Regions from separate parts of the Streptomyces sp. NPDC059002 genome, predicted to be linked through region 2. Evidence: riboswitches for the same ligand, from Rfam matches in the RefSeq annotation. Region 2 holds a riboswitch; each other region holds the start of a gene.

Region 1 (4,750 bases), on a different contig from region 2:
CCTGGCCACTTGAGGGCTAAGTGACGGGGTAGGGCGCGATGGGCGAGTCGGTGCAGGCAGAGGTCATGATGAGCTTCCTCGTTTCCGAGGAGCTTTCGTTCCGCATCCCGGTGGAGCTGCGCTATGAGACCGGGGATCCCTATGCCGTGCGGCTGACGTTCCACCTGCCGGGGGATGCGCCGGTGACGTGGGCGTTCGGGCGGGAGTTGCTGGTCGACGGGGTGGGCAGGCCGTGCGGTGACGGGGATGTGCGCATCGAGCCCACCGACTCCGATCTGCTCGACGAGGCGCTGATCAGGCTGCAGGTCGGCGGGGACCAGGCGCTGTTCCGGGTGGGGATTCCGCCGCTCCTCGCGTTCCTCGACCGTACGGACAAGCTGGTGCCGCTCGGGCAGGAGCGGGCGCTGGCCGACTTCGACTCGCATCTGGACGAGGCGCTCGACCGGATCCTCGCCGAGGAGCAGAACGCGGGCTGATCCGCTGCGGTCAACGGGCGGATGCGGATGGCAGATTGGTGCATTTCGTGGCATCCGCGGGGGCGTCGGGAGACGTCGCCGGGGGACTGACGGTCAGGCGGCAGGCGGCAGGCGGCAGGCGGCGGGTTGGCGGCGGGCTGGCCGCAGGCAAGGCGGCAGTCGGCACGGACCGGGCTTACGACTTACGGCTCACGGCTTGCGGCGACGTCCTCTGCCGCCGCGGGACGGCCGGGCGGCAGGCTGGGCGGCAGGCTGGGCGGCACCGGACATCGCGGCGCGCGGACTGCCCGGACCCGGACCCGGCCCCAGCCCCAGCTCCGTGGAGCGGTCGGCCGAGACGACGAGGGCGGCCAGCGCGGTCGTCACCGGCACCGAGGCGACCAGGCCGATCGAGCCGATCAGGGTGCGGACGATCTCCTCGGCGACGAGCTCGCTGTTGGCCACCGTGCCCACGCTGGACTGGGCGATCGAGAAGAGGAGCAGCAGGGGCAGCGCGGCGCCCGCGTAGGCGAGGACGAGGGTGTTGACGACCGAGGCGATGTGGTCGCGGCCGATGCGGATGCCCGCACGGTAGAGGCCGCGCCAGCCCATCGTCGGGTTGGCCTGGTGCAGTTCCCAGACGGCCGAGGTTTGGGTGACGGTCACGTCGTCGAGCACGCCGAGCGAGCCGATGATGACGCCCGCGAGCAGCAGGCCGCTCATGTCGATGGACGGATACAGGCCGTGGATGAGGCCGGTGTTGTCGTCCGTGTTGCCGGTGAGCGCGGCCCAGCCGATGAAGAGCGAGCCGAGCAGGCCGATGAGGAGGAGGGAGATCAGCGTGCCGAGTACCGCGACGGATGTGCGGGCGGTGAGGCCATGGCAGAGATAGAGCGCGATCAGCATGATGGCGCTCGCCCCGATCACCGCGACGACCAGCGGGTTCGAGCCCTGCAGGATGGCCGGCAGGATGAAGAAGGTCAGGACCAGGAAGCTGATGGCGAGCGCGACCAGGGCCATCACGCCGCGCAGCCGTCCCACCACGACGACGGCGAGCGCGAAGATCCCGGCGAGCAGCGCCATCGGGATCTTGCGGTTCACATCGGTGACCGAGTACTGCAGCCCCTCGGGCGCCTTGGGCTCATAGGCGACCACCACCTGCTGGCCCTGGTGCAGCTGCCGGGGCGAGTCCGGCTGGATGATCTCGGTGAAGGTGCGGCCCTTGTCCTTGCCGCTGGTCACCTCGATCGTCGCCTTCTTGCAGGTGCCGTCCGCGCTGGACTGGGCGGACTGGCCCTCCGCGGTGGAGGTGTCGCCGTTCGGCGGGGTCTGCGAGGGGTTGAGGTCCTTGCAGGACAGCTCCTGCACCTTCGTGACCGTCGCCGACTGCGTCTGCCGGTCGAAGCCGACGCCGGTGCGTTCGTGGCTCGGCGTGCCGCCCGGCCAGAACACCAGGAGCCCCACGACCACCGCGGTGGCGAAAGGAATCAGCACCGCGGCGATGACCTTGCGCAGATGTTTGGAGACGGGCGCGGCCGGGCCGTGACTGTGCGAGTGGCCGTGCCCGTGACCGTGCCCGTGGGGGTCGGGGAGGGGTGGCTGCGAGGGTGGCTGGGACGGCGGCTCAGTGGTGGTCACTGCCCGATCATCGCAAGAACGGAGGGGGCCCTCTGTTCAGCGCGCCCGATATGACGCTAGCGTGGAGCCACCTTTGCAATCGCGGGAGCTCGGAGCACCGGGCTGAGAGGGCGCTGACCTCCGTACGAGAAGGCACGAGTGAATCGTGCCCGAGCCATACGGAATCCGCTGCGTCGACCGCCGAACCTGTTACCGGGTAATGCCGGCGTAGGGAGTAGGTCTCATGACCACATCGGACGCACGCACGCCTGCCTCGACGCAGCACCAGAGCGACGAGGCCGGGAAGTCCATCGGCTGGCACAAGGCGTATGTCGAGGGCTCGCGCCCCGACCTGCGGGTGCCGGTCCGCCAGGTGCACCTCACCAACGGCAAGGCCGTGACCCTGTACGACACTTCGGGTCCGTACACCGATCCGAACGCCGAGACCGACGTCCGCCGCGGACTGCCGCCGCTGCGGGAGAACTGGATCATCGCCCGCGGCGACACCGAGGAGTACGTGGGCCGCCCGCCCCGTCCCGAGGACGACGGCATCAAGCACACCTCGCCGCGCGGCGGGCTCAAGAACCTCGACGCGGTCTTCCCCGGCCGCCCGCGCCAGCCGCGCCGCGGCCGCCAGGGACAGGCGGTCACGCAGCTCGCGTACGCCCGCCGGGGCGAGATCACGCCCGAGATGGAGTTCATCGGGATCCGCGAGAACATCGACCCCGAGGTCGTGCGGCAGGAAGTCGCCGCGGGCCGGGCCGTGATCCCGGCGAACGTGAACCACCCGGAGATCGAGCCGATGATCATCGGCAAGAAGTTCCTGGTGAAGGTGAACGCCAACATCGGCAATTCCGCGGTCACTTCCTCCATCGAGGAGGAGGTGGACAAGATGACCTGGGCGACCAAGTGGGGCGCCGACACGGTCATGGACCTGTCCACCGGCCGGAACATCCACACCACCCGCGAGTGGGTCCTGCGCAACTCCCCCGTGCCGATCGGCACCGTGCCGCTCTACCAGGCCCTGGAGAAGGTCGACGGCAAGGCCGAGGAGCTGACCTGGGAGATCTACAAGGACACGGTCATCGAGCAGGCCGAGCAGGGCGTGGACTACATGACGGTGCACGCGGGCGTGCGCCTTCCATATGTCCCGCTCACCGCACGCCGCAAAACCGGCATCGTCTCGCGCGGCGGTTCGATCATGGCCGCCTGGTGCCTCGCGCACCACAAGGAGAGCTTCCTCTACGAGCACTTCGAGGAGCTGTGCGAGATCCTCGCGGCGTACGACGTGACGTACTCGCTCGGCGACGGCCTGCGCCCGGGGTCGATCGCGGACGCCAACGACGAGGCGCAGTTCGCCGAGTTGAGGACCCTCGGCGAGCTCAACACCATCGCCAAGCGGCACAACGTGCAGACCATGATCGAGGGTCCTGGCCACGTCCCGATGCACAAGATCAAGGAGAACATCGATCTCCAGCAGGAGATCTGCGAGGAGGCGCCGTTCTACACGCTCGGCCCGCTGACCACGGACATCGCGCCCGCCTACGACCACATCACCTCCGGCATCGGCGCCGCGATGATCGGCTGGTGGGGCACCGCGATGCTCTGCTACGTCACGCCCAAGGAGCACCTCGGCCTGCCCAACCGCGACGACGTGAAGACCGGTGTCATCACGTACAAGATCGCGGCGCATGCGGCGGACCTCGCCAAGGGGCACCCGGGCGCGCAGGACTGGGACGACGCGCTCTCGGACGCGCGCTTCGAGTTCCGCTGGGAGGACCAGTTCAATCTGGCCCTCGACCCGGTCACCGCACGGGAGTTCCACGACGAGACGCTGCCGGCCGAGCCCGCGAAGACGGCGCACTTCTGCTCGATGTGCGGGCCGAAGTTCTGCTCGATGAAGATCTCGCAGGACATCCGGCGCGAGCACGGCGGTGACCTGGGCAGCGAGGACATCGAGGCGGGCATGGAGCAGAAGTCCAAGGAGTTCGCCGCGGCAGGCAACCGGGTCTATCTGCCGATCGCCGACTGAGCGAACACCACACGTGGGCGGGACCGTGGACGGGACCGTAGACGGGGGTGTCCGTGGAGTGCCATTCTCCTGAGACCGCACGGTTCAGGACATTGGTGCCCTAGGTGGTGCGATATGGCGACATCTCTGCGGATACCCCGGTCGGCCACTCTTCTGCTCCTGAGTCTCCTGTGTCTGCCCGCCCTCGCGTGCGGGGGCGACAGCGATGACGACGGAAGTACGTCCGGAGGCGGGGTCGCGGCTTCCGGCGGCGGTGTCATCGGCGGCGGCTCGACCACGGGCGGCGGAACCGGGGACACCGGTGACAGTGGTGCCAATGGGGACACCGGCGACAGTGGTTACAGCGCGAGCGCCGGTGGCAGTGGCGACAGCAGTGACAACAGCGGTGGCAGCAGCGGCGACGACGGCGGCGATGACGGCGGCGACGGAAAAGTGCCGACCGCGCCGCTGCACATTCCGCCCATCAACTACAAGGGCCGGCCGTTCGACGACGTCACCGACTTCGGCAGGCAGACCTGGGAGTTGATCCAGAACGACGTCCGTACCGCCTGCAAGGACGGCACGGTCTGCCTCCGTCTGGAGCGGCTCTACAGCGTCGATCTCCCCGAGTCCGAGACCGCGGGCGTGGCGGAGTGCGGCTTCGTGA
Region 2 (4,750 bases):
CCGTCGATGAAGGCGGCCGGCACCTGAAGCGCGCGGTTCTCACCACGGCGTACGGCGATCAGCTGGCCCTCCTTGACCAGCTGGCGCACACGCGTCACCTCGACATCGAGCATTTCGGCGATGTCGGGCAGGTGGAGCCAGGCGGGGACGAGAGCATCGGTCTTTGCGTCAATCTCGGTCACGGGTCAAGCGTATCGCTGGCCGGGGGCCTGGAGCTGGGGGAGGCTTCTCGGGGCCGAGGGCCGAGGGCGGGGGCCCTTGTGTGTCGGGTGCGGGTTCGTTCTGGTTGCTCGCGCAGTTCCCCGCGCCCCTTAACGGGGCCCCGCCGCCGTCAGAGGTGCAGTTCCGCCTTCTTCAGAGGGACCGACGGGTCCGATGCGAGAGTGGGGTCCAGGTGTGCGCCCGCCTCGATGAGTTTGCGGCCCTGGGCCAGGTCGCGGGGGCGGCCCACGGCCAGGACGGCGACCAGGGCGCCCTCGCGGAGCCAGCAGACCGACCAGGCCGCGGTGGTCGGGTCGCCGCGCCAGATCAGCTTGTCGGCGGCCGCGTGATGGCCCGCGTACTGCACGAAGCGGCCGAACTGCTCCGACCAGAAGTACGGCACGGGGTCGTACGACGCGGGGGCCTCACCGATGATGTTCGCCGCCACCGTGCGCGGGCCCTGCAGGGCGTTGTCCCAGTGGTGGACGAGCAGGCGCTCGCCGTACCTGCCGGAGGGGAAGGAGGAGCAGTCGCCGACCGCGTACACGTCGGGCGCGGAGGTGCGCAGTCCCGCGTCGGCCACGACCTCCCTGCGGGTGCCGAGCTCGATGCCGGAGCCGGTGAGCCAGGCCGTGGCGGGGCGGGCGCCGATGCCGACGACGACGGCGCCCGCGGGCAGTCGCGTGCCGTCGGCGAGGACCACGGTGCCGGGCTCGACGCTCTCCACGCGCGCGTGGGTGCGCAGCACGGCTCCGGAGTCCGCGTACCAGTCCTCCATGGGCGCCGCCACCTCGGCGGGCAGCGCTCCCGCGAGCGGGCGTTCCGCGGCCTCGACCACGGTGACCGCGCAGCCCGCCTCGCGCGCGGCGGTGGCGAACTCGGCGCCGATCCAGCCCGCGCCGACGACCACGACGTCGTGCTGCTCGGCGAGCACGGGCCGCAGCCGCTCGGCGTCGTCGAGGGTGCGCAGGAGGTGGACGCCGGGGACGCCTTCGGTGCCCGGCAGCCGGATCGGTTCGGCGCCGGTCGCGAGGACCAGGACGTCGTACGTGATGGGGCCCTGCGCGGTGTCCAGTTCATGGTCGGCGGGGCGCACCCCGGTGACCTCGCGGCCGAGGTCGAGGGTGATGCCCAGCGCCTCGAAGTCGATGTCGAAAGCGGAGCCCTCCGCCTTGCCGAGCAGCACCGCCTTGGACAGCGGCGGCCTGTCGTACGGCTGGTGGGGTTCCGCGCCGACCAGGGTGACCCCGCCGGTGAACCCCTGCTCGCGCAGGGCGACCGCGGTCTGCACCCCGGCCATCCCCGCGCCGACGATGACGACGTGCCGCTCTGCGTGCCTCTGCTGGTCGCTCACCCGATCACCTTAGGACGACGGCCCCGCCCGCATTCAGAGGCGCAGGAGGAGATCTTTGACACACCGTCACTGCGCATACCCGGACAGCTCCCCTACTGCGGCAGGAAGCGACGGGCTAGGGTGGCCGGTGCAGAGCACTCGCGGGAGCCCGGACGCACCGGGCTGAGAGGGAGGCTGGGACGGCCTCCGACCGTACGAACCTGATCCGGGTCATGCCGGCGAAGGGAGGGGCTGGACGCCCATGCATCCACGTACGACGACACCATCCGCCACCACAGCAGACGTCCTGGTCGTCGGGGGCGGCATCATCGGCCTGGTCACGGCCTGGCGGGCCGCGCAGCGCGGTCTGTCCACCACGGTGGTGGACCCCGAGCCCGGCGGCGGCGCCGCGCAGGTCGCCGCGGGCATGCTGGCCGCCGTCACCGAACTCCACTACGGCGAGCAGACGTTGCTCGGCCTCAACCTCGAATCCGCGCGGCGCTATCCGGACTTCGCCGCCGAGCTGACCGAGGCGAGCGGGCGCGACCTCGGCTACCGCGCGTGCGGCACGCTCGCCGTCGCGCTCGACTCGGACGACCGTGCCCACCTGCGTGAACTGCACGCGCTGCAGCGGCGTTCGGGGCTCGCATCGGAGTGGCTGAGCGGCCGCGACTGCCGGCGCCTGGAGCCGATGCTGGCGCCCGGCGTGCGCGGCGGGCTGCGGGTCGACGGCGACCACCAGGTCGATCCGCGCCGGCTCGCAGCGGCGCTCGTGGTGGCCTGCGAGCGGGCCGGTGTGGTCTTCCACCGCGGTTGGGCCGAGCGCCTCTCGGTCGTACGCGACCGGGCCCGCGGCATCGTCACCGCGGACGGCACCGAGCTGACCGCGGACCAGACCGTGCTCGCCGCGGGCAGCCTCAGCGGGCGCCTCGCGGACGTCCCCGACGACGTCCTGCCGCCCGTGCGCCCCGTGAAGGGGCAGGTGCTCCGGCTGACGGTGCCGAAGGCGTACGCGCCGTTCCTGAGCCGCACCGTGCGCGCCGTCGTGCGCGGCGGCCATGTCTACCTCGTGCCGCGCGAGAACGGCGAGCTCGTCGTCGGCGCGACCAGCGAGGAGCTCGGCTGGGACACCACGGTCACCGCGGGCGGCGTCTACGAACTGCTCAGGGACGCGCATGAACTCGTCCCCGGCATCACGGAACTGCCGCTCACCGAGACCCGCGCGGGACTGCGCCCCGGCTCCCCCGACAACGCGCCGATGCTCGGCCCGACGCGTCTCGCGGGGCTTCAGCTGGCCACCGGCCACTTCCGCAACGGCGTCCTGCTGACGCCGGTCACGGGTGACGTGATGGCACACGCCCTCACCACCGGCGAACTGCCGGACGAGGCGCGCCCGTTCACCCCACGGCGCTTCGCCGACTCTCCCTGCGCCCCCTCCCCCGCCACTTCTGCCGCCCTTACGGAGCAGCCCGTATGACCACCACACCTGTGTCCGTCGCCGTCTCCCTCAACGGAGAGGTACGGGACGTCGCCCCCGGCACCACGCTCGGAGCGCTCGTCGCCACCCTGACCTCGGCCCACTCCGGAGTGGCCGCCGCCCTCAACGAAACCGTCGTCCCGCGCGCGCGGTGGTCCACCACGGCGCTCAGCGCGGGCGACCGCGTCGAAGTACTCACCGCAGTGCAGGGAGGCTGAACCGGCCATGGCAGACGACCCCTTCGTCATCGGCGGCCTCACCCTCTCCTCGCGCCTGATCATGGGCACGGGCGGGGCGCCGAGCCTCGACGTCCTCGAACGGTCCCTCGTCGCGTCCGGCACCGAGCTGACCACCGTCGCGATGCGCCGCCTCGACCCGGGCGTGCAGGGCTCGGTGCTCTCCGTGCTCGACCGGCTCGGCATCCGCGTCCTGCCGAACACGGCGGGCTGCTTCACCGCGGGCGAGGCCGTCCTGACCGCCCGCCTCGCGCGCGAAGCGCTCGGCACGGATCTGGTGAAGCTGGAGGTGATCGCCGACGAGCGCACGCTGCTGCCCGATCCGGTCGAGCTCCTGGACGCCGCCGAGGTCCTGGTCGACGACGGCTTCACGGTCCTTCCGTACACGAACGACGACCCGGTGCTCGCGCGGAAGCTGGAGGACGTGGGCTGCGCGGCGATCATGCCGCTCGGCTCCCCCATCGGCTCCGGGCTCGGCATCCGCAACCCGCACAACTTCCAGCTGATCGTGGAGCACGCGCGCGTGCCGGTGATCCTGGACGCGGGCGCGGGCACGGCTTCCGACGCGACGCTCGCGATGGAGCTGGGGTGCGCGGGTGTGATGCTCGCCTCCGCGGTGACGCGGGCCCAGGAGCCGGTCCTGATGGCGGAGGCCATGCGGCACGGCGTCGAGGCGGGGCGCCTCGCGCACCGGGCGGGGCGGATCCCGCGGCGGCACTTCGCGGAGGCGTCGTCTCCCGGGGAGGGCATGGCCAGGCTGGATCCGGAGCGGCCGGCCTTCTGAACGCCGACGTGATCCCCGGTGACGGTCACAGCTCCGCTGCAGTCTGGCCGCAGAGCATCCGCGCGGGCGGCGCCGACAGTGCGGGCTCGTAGACTCCCCTGCGTGGACACGACCCTTCAGGACCCCCTCGTCGGGCAGCTGCTCGACAGCCGTTACCGGATCGACGGGCGCATCGCGGTCGGCGGCATGGCCACGGTCTACCGGGCCGTGGACACCCGCCTGGACCGCGTGCTCGCGCTCAAGGTGATGCACCCGACGCTGGCGGCGGACGCCTCCTTCGTCGACCGCTTCATCCGCGAGGCCAAATCGGTCGCCCGCCTCTCCCACCCGAACGTGGTCGGCGTCTTCGACCAGGGCACGGACGGGTCGTACGTCTACCTGGCGATGGAGTACATCGCGGGCTGCACCCTGCGCGACGTCCTGCGCGAGCGCGGCGCCCTGCAGCCCCGCGCCGCGCTCGACATCCTGGAGCCGGTCCTCGCGGCACTCGGCGCCGCGCACCGCGCCGGGTTCGTGCACCGCGACATGAAGCCCGAGAACGTACTCATAGGGGACGACGGCCGGGTCAAGGTCGCCGACTTCGGGCTCGTGCGCGCGGTGGACACCGTCACGAACACGACCGGCACCGTCCTGGGAACCGTCTCCTATCTCGCCCCCGAGCAGATCGAGCACGGCACGGCGGACACCCGCGTCGACGTGTACGCGTGCGGGGTCGTGCT
Region 3 (4,750 bases), on a different contig from region 2:
CGGCGGCGATGAGCAGCGCCCGCCGCACCATCGGCAGGTCCACCTCCCGCCAGGCCCGCAGCGGCGACGCCCCGAGCACGGCCGCCGCCTCGCGCAGCCGTCCGTCCACCGCGCGCAGGACGGGCAGCATGGTGCGGACGACGAAGGGCACGCCCACCAGCGCCTGCGCGAGCGGCACCAGGATCCAGGAGGACCGCAGATCGAGCGGCGGCTTGTCGAGCGTGATCAGGAACCCGAAGCCCACGGTCACCGCGGACACCCCGAGCGGCAGCATGAGCAGCGCGTCGAACCCCCGGACCAGACGTCCCGCGCGCCGGGTGAGCGCGGCCGCGGCAAGCCCGCCGATGACGACCGCGATGGCCGTGGCCACGACCGCGTACTGCAGCGAATTCCAGACCGCCTCGATCGGCGGCACCAGGAAGGCGCCGCCCTCCGCCGAGGTCAGCTCCTTGTAGTACGCGAATCCGAAGCCCTCGGGACCGGCGGCGCCTCCGAAGGAGCGCTGGATCAGCACCCCGAGCGGCAGCAGGATCAGTACGACGACCGTCGCCATGACCAGGCCGAGCAGCGTCCACTGCCCCGCCCCGCGCGGCCGCCGCGCCACCGTCGAGGCGTCGACCAGCTTCAGCGCGCTCTCGCGCCGCCGCACCGTCCACGCGTGGATCGCGAGGATCAGCCCCACCGCCGCGAACTGCACCAGGGTCAGGACGGCGGCCGTCGGCAGGTCGAGCAGCTGTGCGGTCTGCCGGTAGATCTCCACTTCGAGCGTGGAGTACGCGGGCCCTCCGAGGATCTGCACGACACCGAACGAGGTGAAGGTGAAGAGGAAGACCATGAGCGCGGCCGCGGCCACCGCAGGGCCGAGCGCGGGCAGCGTCACCGTCCGCCAGGCACGGAACCGGGAGGCCCCGAGCATCCGCGCGGCCTCCTCCTGCCGCGGGTCGAGCTGCGACCAGAGGCCGCCCACCGTCCGTACGACGACCGCGTAGTTGAAGAAGACGTGCGCGAGCAGGATCGCCCACACCGTGGTGTCCAGGCGCACGCCCCACAGCTCGTCGAGCAGCCCGCCCCGCCCGAGCAGCGCGAGGAAGGCCGTCCCGACGACGACGGTCGGCAGCACGAACGGCACCGTGACGACGGCCCGGAGGACCTGCTTGCCCGGGAAGTCGAAGCGCGCGAAGACATACGCGCCGGGGAGCGCGATCAACAGCGTGAGCGCGGTCGACGCGAGCGCCTGCCAGGTGGTGAACCACAGCACGTGCCGGATGTCGGACTGCCCGAGCACGTCCGCGATCCGCCCGAACTGCCAGACCCCGTCGATGTGCAGCCCGCGCGCGACGATCGCCGTGACCGGATAGGCGAAGAAGAGCGCGAAGAACGCGACGGGCACGGCCATCAGACCGAGCCGCGCCGCGCTTCCCCTGCTCAGTCCCGCGCGGGAGCGGGCCTTGGCTACTTCAGTACGAGCGAGGTCCACGACTTGATCCACGGCTCACGGTTGTCGGCGATCTTCTTGGGGGCCATGGTCTCGGGCTTGTCGACCGTCACACCGTGCTCGGTGAACAGCTCGGGCAGCTTGGTGCCCTCGCGCACCGGGTTCACGAACATGTTCAGCGGCATGTCCTCCTGGAACTCCTTGCCCGCGAGGAAGTCGAGGAGCGCCTTGCCGCCCTTCTCGTTCTTGGCGTTGCTGAGCAGGCCCGCGTACTCGACCTGCCGGAAGCAGGTGCCGGTCGCGACGCCGGTCGGCGCCTGCTTGGGCTGCGGCTTGGCGTAGAGGACCTCGACGGGCGGGGACGAGGCGTACGACACGACGAGCGGCCGGTCGCCCTTGGCCTTCTTGCCGCCGGAGGACCCGGAGAACTCCTCGTTGTAGGCCTGCTCCCAGCCGTCGACGACCTTGACGCCGTTGGCCTTGAGCTTCTTCCAGTAGTCCTGCCAGCCGTCGTCGCCGTACTTGGCGGCGGTGCCGAGCAGGAAGCCGAGCCCGGGCGACGAGGTCGAGGCGTTCTCGGTGACGAGCAGGTCCTTGTACGCGGGCTTGACCAGGTCGTCGAAGGACTTCGGCGGCGCCAGCTTCTTGTCGGCGAAGTACTTCTTGTCGTAGTTGACGCAGATGTCACCGCTGTCGACGGGCGTGACCCGGTGCTTGTCCTGGTCGACCCGGAACTCGGGCTTGATCTTGTCCGAGCCCTTGGCCTCGTACGACTGGAAGAGCCCGTTGTCGAGCGCGCGCGAGAGCAGGGTGTTGTCGACGCCGAAGAAGACATCGCCCTGCGGGTTGTCCTTGGACAGGATCGCCTTGTTCACCGCGGCGCCCGCGTCACCGTCCTTGAGGACGTTGACCTTGTATCCGGAGCGCTTCTCGAAGTCCTTCAGTACGTCCTTGGAGACGTTGAAGGAGTCGTGGCTGACGAGCGTGACGTTCTTGGAGTCGGTCTTCCCCGACCCGCTGTCGGAGCTGCCGCACGCGGAGACCGCGACGAGCCCGATGCCCACCGCGACGGCGGTGAACGTGACCTTCTTGGTGGTGCTCACTGGAACTTCCTCCTGGGTGACCAGGAGAAGACGCGGCCCTGCGCGCGGACCGAGCGATCCGCGTGCAGGGCGCAACAGCTTGAGTAATGACCGAACTTCCTACCCAGAATGACCTGGGCGAGGTTCAGAGGGTCTGCGGCCCACCTGTCCAAGGTGCCGCACTCTCAGCGCTGTGGCGCTCCCCTGTCGGAATATGCAGATGTGTGTACGAGGACGTACGCCCGCCAGACTACCCCTCGGCCTACCGCTCGGACGCGGCGAGCTGGCCGCACGCTCCGTCGATCTCCTGGCCACGGGTGTCCCGGATGGTCACCGGCACCCCATGGGCGGCGATGGCCTCCACGAACGCCTTCTCGTCCTCGGGCCGCGACGCCGTCCACTTCGAGCCCGGCGTCGGGTTCAGCGGAATGAGATTGACGTGCACCGGCTTGCCCTTGAGTAGCCGCCCGAGCCGGTCACCACGCCACGCCTGGTCGTTGATGTCCCGGATCAGCGCGTACTCGATGGAGAGGCGACGCCCCGACTTCGCGGCGTACTCCCACCCCGCGTCGAGCACCTCCCGCACCTGCCACCGCGTATTGACCGGTACGAGGGTGTCGCGCAGCTCGTCGTCCGGCGCGTGCAGCGAGATCGCGAGGCGGCACTTGAAGCCCTCGTCCGAGAACCGGTGGATGGCGGGCACGAGCCCCACCGTCGACACCGTGATCCCGCGCTGCGAGAGCCCGAGACCGTCCGGCTCCGGGTCGGTCAGCGCACGGATGGCGCCGACGACCCGCTTGTAGTTGGCGAGCGGCTCGCCCATGCCCATGAAGACGATGTTGGAAAGCCGCGCGGGGCCGCCCGGGATCTCGCCGTCGCGGAGCGCCCGCATGCCGTCCACGATCTGGTGCACGATCTCACCGGTCGACAGGTTCCGGTCGAGCCCGGCCTGTCCCGTGGCACAGAACGGACAGTTCATGCCACAGCCCGCCTGGGAGCTGATGCACATGGTCACCCGGTCCGGGTACCGCATGAGCACCGACTCCACGAGCGTCCCGTCGAAGAGCCGCCAGAGCGTCTTGCGGGTGGTGTCGTCGTCACAGCTGATGTGCCGCACCACGGACATCAGATCCGGCAGCAGCGCCTCCCGGAGCTTCTCGCGCGCACCGGCGGGGATGTCGGTCCACTCCGCCGGGTCGTGCGCGTACCGCGCGAAGTAGTGCTGCGACAGCTGCTTGGCGCGAAACGGCTTCTCGCCGATGGCGGCAACCGCCTCCTTGCGCTCTGCGGGCGTGAGGTCGGCGAGGTGCCGCGGCGGCTTCTTGGCTCCGCGGGGGGCGACGAAAGTGAGTTCTCCGGGCTTAGGCATGGCTCTACTAGTGTCGCAGATGCACGCCCATGCCTCTCGCGGCCGAAAATGCCGCCCGGCCGGCCCCCGTCGACCCCCGTCTCAGGTCAAGATCCCGGGCCTCAGCCGAAGACCCCGCCGATCACCACGGCCACCCGGGATCCGTAGGTCTTCCAGCGGTGCGACGTCCGGCAGTACAGGCGCGGCCTGCGCCGCCCGCCCTGCCCTATCAGCGTCTCGCACCACTTGCACGGCAGATCCCCGTGGTAGGTGCCGTCCTTCTCCACTCGTGCCCGCCCCATGGCCGGGACTCTACGACAACGGGCCCCCTCCCGGTGCAGGAAGGGGGCCCGTACAAGATCCGCGGGACGGACCCGGCTCAGCCGGAGCCGACGAAGACCACGAGCAGCAGCCAGACCACCGGAGCGGTCGGCAGCAGGGAGTCGAGCCGGTCCATGATCCCGCCGTGGCCCGGCAGCAGCGTGCCCATGTCCTTGATCCCGAGGTCCCGCTTGATCATCGACTCGCCGAGGTCACCGAGCGTGGCGCTGGCTGCGACCGCGAGGCCGAGCAGCAGGCCCTGCCACCAGGTCCCGTCGTCGATCATGAACTGCATGCACAGTGCACCCGCGGCCATCGCGAAGGTGACCGCGCCGACCAGGCCCTCGCGGGTCTTGCCGGGGCTGATGCGCGGGGCCAGCTTGTGCTTGCCGAAGCGCCAGCCGATCGCATACGCCCCGGTGTCGCTGACCACGGTCAGGAGCAGGAACGTGAGCACCCGCTGCGCACCGTCGTCCGCGGTGAGCATCAGCGCCACGAAGGTCGCGAGGAACGGGACGTAGAAGGCCGCGAAGACCCCCGCCGTGACGTCCTTCAGATAGCCCT

What was found. A riboswitch is a leader RNA that binds a small molecule or an ion and turns the genes downstream of it on or off. The one in region 2 is predicted to bind thiamine pyrophosphate.
Region 1: linked by a shared signal. The riboswitch ahead of thiC (phosphomethylpyrimidine synthase ThiC) and the one ahead of thiO (glycine oxidase ThiO) in region 2 are both predicted to bind thiamine pyrophosphate.
Region 3: linked by a shared signal. The riboswitch ahead of ACFWZ2_RS34140 (thiamine ABC transporter substrate binding subunit) and the one ahead of thiO (glycine oxidase ThiO) in region 2 are both predicted to bind thiamine pyrophosphate.

What each region holds. Positions count from the first base shown of each region.
Region 1 covers NZ_JBHYJI010000072.1:24,838-29,587, forward strand. Annotated here, with positions in the region: gene ACFWZ2_RS38155 (SsgA family sporulation/cell division regulator) at 39-476, shown strand; gene ACFWZ2_RS38160 (YibE/F family protein) at 666-2,093, opposite strand; TPP riboswitch at 2,165-2,324, shown strand; gene thiC (phosphomethylpyrimidine synthase ThiC) at 2,317-4,104, shown strand; gene ACFWZ2_RS38170 (hypothetical protein) at 4,219-4,750, shown strand, end outside.
Region 2 covers NZ_JBHYJI010000049.1:55,337-60,086, reverse strand. Annotated here, with positions in the region: gene ACFWZ2_RS32705 (Rv2175c family DNA-binding protein) at 1-182, opposite strand, end outside; gene ACFWZ2_RS32700 (NAD(P)/FAD-dependent oxidoreductase) at 332-1,501, opposite strand; TPP riboswitch at 1,686-1,799, shown strand; gene thiO (glycine oxidase ThiO) at 1,797-3,011, shown strand; gene thiS (sulfur carrier protein ThiS) at 3,008-3,229, shown strand; gene ACFWZ2_RS32685 (thiazole synthase) at 3,237-4,031, shown strand; gene pknB (Stk1 family PASTA domain-containing Ser/Thr kinase) at 4,134-4,750, shown strand, end outside.
Region 3 covers NZ_JBHYJI010000055.1:24,755-29,504, reverse strand. Annotated here, with positions in the region: gene ACFWZ2_RS34145 (ABC transporter permease) at 1-1,477, opposite strand, end outside; gene ACFWZ2_RS34140 (thiamine ABC transporter substrate binding subunit) at 1,453-2,538, opposite strand; TPP riboswitch at 2,617-2,733, opposite strand; gene rlmN (23S rRNA (adenine(2503)-C(2))-methyltransferase RlmN) at 2,780-3,886, opposite strand; gene ACFWZ2_RS34130 (hypothetical protein) at 3,988-4,167, opposite strand; gene ACFWZ2_RS34125 (phosphatidate cytidylyltransferase) at 4,245-4,750, opposite strand, start outside.